DNA from 2 places in the Variovorax sp. P4_B11 genome. Region 2 is predicted to be linked to the other one. Evidence: predicted binding sites of a transcription regulator. Region 2 holds the regulator's gene; the other holds the start of a gene.
What was found. The regulator LexA, encoded in region 2, represses DNA repair genes until DNA is damaged. The targets are predictions, from matches to a motif close to ACTGTATNNNNATACAGT.
Positions count from the first base shown of each region.

Region 1: AC1DYD_RS12675 (ATP-dependent helicase) is a predicted target of LexA. The motif match lies at 1,470-1,487, and genes of this name have one in related genera.

Region 1 covers NZ_JBFUHO010000010.1:143,604-147,007, forward strand. Annotated here, with positions in the region: gene AC1DYD_RS12675 (ATP-dependent helicase) at 1-1,457, opposite strand, end outside; gene corA (magnesium/cobalt transporter CorA) at 1,666-2,652, shown strand; gene AC1DYD_RS12685 (5'-methylthioadenosine/adenosylhomocysteine nucleosidase) at 2,848-3,404, opposite strand, start outside.
Region 2 covers NZ_JBFUHO010000019.1:113,876-117,279, reverse strand. Annotated here, with positions in the region: gene AC1DYD_RS18600 (D-2-hydroxyacid dehydrogenase family protein) at 1-814, opposite strand, end outside; gene AC1DYD_RS18595 (hypothetical protein) at 899-1,249, opposite strand; gene lexA (transcriptional repressor LexA) at 1,395-2,069, opposite strand; gene AC1DYD_RS18585 (asparaginase) at 2,144-3,133, shown strand; gene AC1DYD_RS18580 (hypothetical protein) at 3,138-3,404, shown strand, end outside.

The DNA of each region.
Region 1 (3,404 bases), on a different contig from region 2:
GGCGGCACGAAAGCCTGCACCACCGCGCCCGGATCATCGGCCTCGGCCATGGCGTCGAGCAGGCGCGTGGACGTGACCGGGCCGATCCCCGGAATCATCTGCGTGACGCGGAAGCCGGCCATGCGGCCGCGCGGGTTCTGGGCGAAGCGCAGCACCGCGAGCAGGTCCTTGACGTGCGCGGCCTCGAGGAACTTGAGGCCGCCGTACTTGACGAACGGAATGTTTCGCCGCGCCAGTTCGAGCTCGAGGGCGGCGCTGTGGCTCGAGGTGCGGAACAGCACCGCCTGCGATTTCAGCGCCAGCCCGCCTTCGCGGTGGGCCAGCACCCGGTCGGCCACCCAGCGCGCCTGCTGGGCTTCGTCGGGCACCAGCACCAGCTGCGGCTGGCCGACCGAGGGCTTGTCGGTCCAGAGGGTCTTGGCGTGCCGTTCGGCGGCACCCGCGATCAGCGCGTTGGAGACATCGAGGATCGGCTGCGTCGAGCGATAGTTGCGCTCCAGCGTGACGATGCGCGCAGGAAGGCCGAACTGTTGCGGGAAATCGAGGATGTTGCGCACCGTGGCGCCGCGGAACGAATAGATCGACTGGGCGTCGTCGCCGACCACGGTCAGGCCGCGGCCATCCGGTTTCAGGGCGCGCAGGATGGCCGCCTGCAGCAGGTTGGTGTCCTGGTATTCGTCGACCAGCACGTGGTCGAAGCGGGCGCCGACCTGCTCCGCCAGCGCGGGCTCGGCGACCATCGCCGACCAGTACAGCAGCAGGTCGTCGTAGTCGAGCACTTGCTGCTGCTGCTTGGCCTCGACATAGGCGCCGAACAGCCGCTTGAGCTCGGCTTCCCATTCGGCGCACCACGGGAACGCATCTTTCAGCAACTCGCCCAGCGGCGCGCAGGTGTTGACCGTGCGCGAATAGATCGACAGGCAGGTGCCCTTCTGCGGAAAGCGCCGCGTGGTGGCGGACAGGCCGAGATCGTGTCGCACCAGTCCCATGAGGTCCTCGGCATCGCCGCGGTCGTGGATCGTGAAGCTCTCGCTCAAGCCGATCTGCGCCGCGTACTCGCGCAAGAGCCGCGCGCCGATTCCGTGGAAGGTGCCGGCCCAGGGCAAGGCCGGCGGCGTCTGCGAGGCCAGGCCGAGCACGCGCACCAGCACCTGGCCGGCACGGCGCTCCATCTCCTGCGCAGCCCGGCGCGAAAAGGTCAGCAGCAGGATCCGCTGCGGGTCGGCGCCGCCGGCGATCAGGTGCGCCACGCGGTGCGCCAGGGTGCTGGTCTTGCCCGAACCGGCGCCGGCGATCACGAGCAGCGGACGCGGGTCCTGCTGCGCCGGATCGATGGCGGCGTCGACCCCATGCAGCACCGCCGCGCGCTGCGCGTCGTTCAGCTTCGCGAGCGCGTCCGCCAGCCGCTCGGCCTGGGTCCCGGCGCCGGGGGATGTGGGTGTCGCAACGCGCTGCATCGATGCAACTGTACTGGATGTCTGTCCAGCCCGGGGCCGGCGGCGCCAAGGGCCGAATGACATAATCGCGCCTCGCTGCAACCGGAGACTCGCGCATGGAAATCGATCCGTCTCGGCAGCTTTCACTTCCCTTCTGACGCGCCGTTGCGAGGGAATTGAAAGCGCCCCATCCCTCGCCCAACCGCCAGACATTTCAAGGGAATGAGCCATGCTCAACATCTTCACGCTTGCCAACGGCCGCCTCGTCCAGGAAGAGATCGAGGCCCTGGAAGAGCTTTCCAAGTTCCAGCCGATCTGGGTCGACCTCGAATCGCCCACGGTCGAGGAAAAGCGCTGGATCAAGCAGTACTACGGCCTGTCGATCCCGGAAGACGCGATGGACGAGGACATCGAGGAGTCGGCGCGCTTCTACGAGGAAGACAACGGCGAGCTCCACGTCCGCAGCGACTTCCTGATCGCCGACGACGAGAACCCACGCTCGGTGCGCGTGGCTTTCATCCTGAACCAGCACAACACCGAGTTGCGCAGCCGCGGCGTGCTGTTCTCGATCCACGACGAGGACGTGCCGGTGTTCCGCCTGCTGCGCATGCGCGCCCGGCGCGCCCCCGGGCTGATCGAGGACGCCAAGGAAGTCCTGCTGAAGCTGTTCGACGCCGACGCCGAGTATTCGGCCGACACGCTCGAGAACATCTACGACGAGCTCGAGATCGCCGGCAAGAAGGTGCTGTCGGGCAACGTCAGCGACGAGCTGGCCGGCGAGGTGCTGGGCCTGATCGCGCGCCAGGAGGACCTGAACGGGCGCATCCGCCGCAACGTGATGGACACCCGCCGCGCGGTCAGCTTCATGATGCGCAGCCGGATGCTGAACGCCGAGCAGTTCGAGGAAGCGCGGCAGATTCTTCGCGACATCGAATCGCTCGACAACCACACGGCCTTCCTGTTCGACAAGATCAACTTCCTGATGGATGCGACCGTCGGTTTCATCAACATCAACCAGAACAAGACCATCAAGATCTTTTCTGTGGCCAGCGTGGCGCTGCTGCCGCCGACCTTGATCGCCAGCGTCTACGGCATGAACTTCAAGTTCATGCCCGAACTCGATCTGACCTACGGCTACGCCTATGCGGTCGTGCTGATGATCGCCAGCGCCCTGGTGCCGATGTGGTACTTCCGCCGCCGCGGCTGGTTGAAGTGACCACCCCGTTGCTTGCTCACTTCGTGTAGCCGCCTTCGGGCGGCCGCCAGAGGCGGCTGCTCTTCGGGCACGTCCAAGCCTGCGCAGGCAGGCTTGGAGCCGCGGCCCTCAGCCCCTCGAGGGGCGCACCCAGCGGCCCGGCAGAGCCGGTTCCGCGGGTGCCCCCGAACACATTGGCCTGGGCGGGCCTGGTTCTTATTGCGGCGGCAGGGTCGCCAGCCACCCATCGATCAGCGCCAGGCTGTAGCGGCTCGCGACCACCGAGACGAAACGCGTGAAGTCGCCGTGCGCCTCGTCGTCGGCGCGGTCGGAGATGGTGCGCACCGCGGCGAAAGGCACGCCGTAGTCGTGGCAGACCTGGGCCACCGCGGCGCCCTCCATCTCGACCGCCAGCGCGTCGGGCAGCGCGCTGCGCAGCTCGGCGCTTTCGGCGGCGGTCGAGACGAAGCGGTCGCCGCTCACCAGCAGGCCGCGGTGCACCGCCGGCGCGGCCAGCCCGAAATCCTCGACCACCTTCTGGCCCAGCAGCGCGACCGGGTCGCCCAGCAGGCCGGCGGCCACGGCGGCGAGCGCATCGCTGATGGCGGTGTCGGCCGCGAAGCGCGCATGGCCGGTGAGCGGCACCTCGTACTTCGGGAAGATCGGCGAGGCGTCGAGGTCGTGCTGCAACAGCTTGGTGGCGACCACCACGTCGCCCACCTGCACCCCCGGTGCCAGCCCGCCGGCGACGCCGGTGAAGACGATCGCCCGCA
Region 2 (3,404 bases):
AGACATCGATCGCGGCCAGCCCGGGCCGTCCGCGGTTCAGTGCCGCCAGCAGCGCGTCCTGCTCGACCAGCTCGGCGCGCGAGGTGTTGACGAACAGCGCGGTCGGCTTCATGCGCGAAAGATCCTCGAGCGTCACCAGGCTGCGGGTCTCGTCGCTCAGCCGCAGGTGGATCGACAGCACATCGGCCGCGGCGAAGAAGGCCTCGCGGTTGGGCGCCACCTGGAAACCATCGGAGCGTGCCTTGGCGCAGCTTTGCTCGCGGCCCCAGATCACGACCTGCATGCCGAAGGCCTGGCCATAGCGCGCCACCAGCTGGCCGATGCGTCCATAGCCCCAGATGCACAGGGTCTTGCCCTTGAGCACTGAACCCAGGCCGAAGTTCGGTGGCATCGAGGCCGACTTGAGGCCGGCCTGCTGCCAGGCGCCGTGCTTCAGGTTGCTGATGTACTGGGGCAGGCGGCGCATCGCGGCCATGATCAGTGCCCAGGTGAGTTCAGCGGGCGCCAGCGGCGAGCCCGATCCCTCGGCCACCGCGACGCCCTGTTCGGTGCAGGCATTGATGTCGATGTGCCCTCCGGCCCGGCCGGTCTGCGAGATCAGCTTGAGCTTGGGCAGCTTCTCGATCAGCTGGCGGGAGATCTGGGTACGTTCGCGGATCAGAACGATGACGTCTGCGTCCTTGAGTCGAACCGAGAGCTGTCCGATGCCCTTGACCGTGTTGGTATAGACCTTGGCCGCATAGGCGTCGAGCTTCGAGGCGCAATTCAGCTTGCGCACGGCGTCCTGATAGTCGTCGAGGATCACAATGTTCATGGCATGCCATTGTGCCTTGCACGAACGGCATGCTGTGACGGTTGGTCGACTTTGTGTCGGACCCTCACTGAGCTCAGTGCAAGCTCAGTGCAAGTGGGCGGGCCGCGGAAGGGCCTCGGCGGCTTCGAGCGCGACCAAGCGATCGAGTTCTGCGCATACGTCCGCCATTCGACCCGAGATCACCATGCGGCCGGCGGGGCGGCCCGGTTGATGCGCATCGACCATGCGGACCACACGCAGGGGACGCACCGGCGCCGCACTTGCGGCGGCGGTGCCACCGGTTGCGCCTTGTCGCATTGCGCAGCTCGGACGGATCCCGACGTAGCGCAGGCCCGAGGACATGGCCCGGCCCGAGCGGCGACGCGGCATCCAGCGGTCGGCCAGCGATTGCAGTGGCGTCAGAAGATCAGCAATGCTGAGGAGAGCGATTCCCATGTGAACTCCAGAAAAGTCAGAGGTTGGACACAGGCAGGATTGCTTTCATCGGCCTCGACAGGGTGATGGCTCTTGGCCATACGCCCGCCACCTGTCGCGGCCGGATCGGGTGCGCATGCTGACCGCACGCGCGATGAAGCTCGGGTTACATCAGCATCGTGTTGCGGATCAGACCGACCGCGAGCCCCTCGATTTCGAAGGGTTCGCCGGGCTGGACCACGATGGTGGGGTAGTCGGGGTTTTCGGCGTGAAGCTCGATGACCTGCTTGTTGCGCTTGAGGCGCTTGACCGTGACTTCGTCGCCCAGCCGCGCCACCACGATCTGGCCGTTGCGGGCTTCCTTGGTGGACTGGACCGCCAGCAGATCGCCGTCCATGATGCCGGCGTCGCGCATGGACATGCCGCGCACCTTGAGGAGGTAGTCGGGTTGGCGCTGGAAGAGGGTGTTCTCGACGTAGTAGGTCTGGTCGATGTGTTCCTGGGCCAGGATGGGCGAGCCGGCGGCCACGCGGCCGATCAGGGGCAGCGCCAGTTGGGCCATGCCGGGCAGCGAGAGCGAGAACTGGTTGTTGCGGGATTCGTTGAGGGAGCGCAAGGCGTCGCCCTTGAGGCGGATGCCGCGCGACGTGCCGCTCACGAGTTCGATGACGCCCTTGCGCGCCAGCGCCTGCAAGTGCTCTTCGGCCGCATTGGCCGATTTGAAGCCCAGCTCGGCGGCGATTTCGGCCCGCGTGGGCGGGGCGCCAGTGCGTGCGATGGCGCTCTGGATCAAATCGAGGATCTGCTGCTGGCGGGCTGTAAGCTTGACGGCGAACTGCATGATGGCTCCTGACGAGGCACTGGCTAAACGTCCAGTACCTGTATTTTTAACCAGTTTTCAAAAGTTGGCAAGCAATGGACGAAATCTCCATCCGTGACAGACGCCGCGTGATCGTCCTCGGTACCGGCGGAACCATCTCCGGCCGTGCCGGTGCGGCGAACGACAACATCGGCTACACCGCGGGCGAAGTGAGCGTCGGCGATCTGCTGCAGGGCATCGACGCGCCGTCCGGCGTTTCGCTCGAGGCCGAGCAGGTGGCTCAGCTCGACAGCAAGGACATGGGCTTCGCCATTTGGCGGACGCTGGCGCAGCGTTGTGCGCACTGGCTCGCCGAGCCGGATGTGGCGGGCGTGGTCATCACCCATGGGACCGACACGCTCGAGGAGACTGCCTTCTTCCTGCAGTCGGTGCTGGCGCCCTCGAAGCCGGTGGTCCTGACTTGCGCCATGCGGCCTGCAAGCGCCCTGGCGCCTGACGGGCCGCAGAATCTGCGCGACGCGATCAGCGTCGCCGCCACGCCGGGGGCGCGCGGCGTGGTCGCGGTGTGTGCCGGCACCGTCCACAGCGCTTTCGAGGTGCAAAAGGTCCACACCTATCGGCTCGATGCCTTCGATTCCGGCGACGCCGGACCGTTGGCCTACGTCGAGGAAGCGGCGGTGCGGCAGCTCAGGGACTGGCCGGCGACCGATCCGGCCGCACGGGCGTCCTACGATCGCATCGCGGCCTCGACGGCCTGGCCGCGCGTCGAGATCCTGGCGAGCCATGCCGAAGCGAGCGGAACCCTCGTCGACTTGCTGCTCGACGAGCGCCGCCGCGGCGTGGCCGAGCCGGTGCAGGGGATCGTGCTGGCCGCGACCGGCAATGGAACGCTGCATCAGGCGCTCGAGGCGGCGGCCCTCAGGGCGCAGGCCGAAGGCGTGGCGGTGTTGCGGGCGACGCGCTGCGCCGAGGGGCGGATCCTGCCGAAGCCGAACCAGAGCCTGCGTGACGCCGGCGCGCTGACGCCGGTCAAGGCGCGGATCGCGCTGATGCTGGAACTGCTCGCCGGCGGTGCCGCCCACTGACGCGATGCTCGACGCGCTGCGATCGACCCCCTGGGCCTATCCGGCGCTGGAGGCGGTGCACATTGTCGGCATCGCGCTGCTGCTCGGCAACCTGGTGGCGCTCGAGGCGCGTGTCTTCGGTCGCGCCGCGACCTTGCCGGTGGCGGGCCTGGCAAGGCTCTCGCTGAGCATCGTGCTGACCGGCTTCGCATTGGCGGCGCTCAGCGGATCGCTGATGTTCGCCACGCAGCCGGCCGAACTGCTCGCCAACCGTGCGTTCCAGGTCAAGATG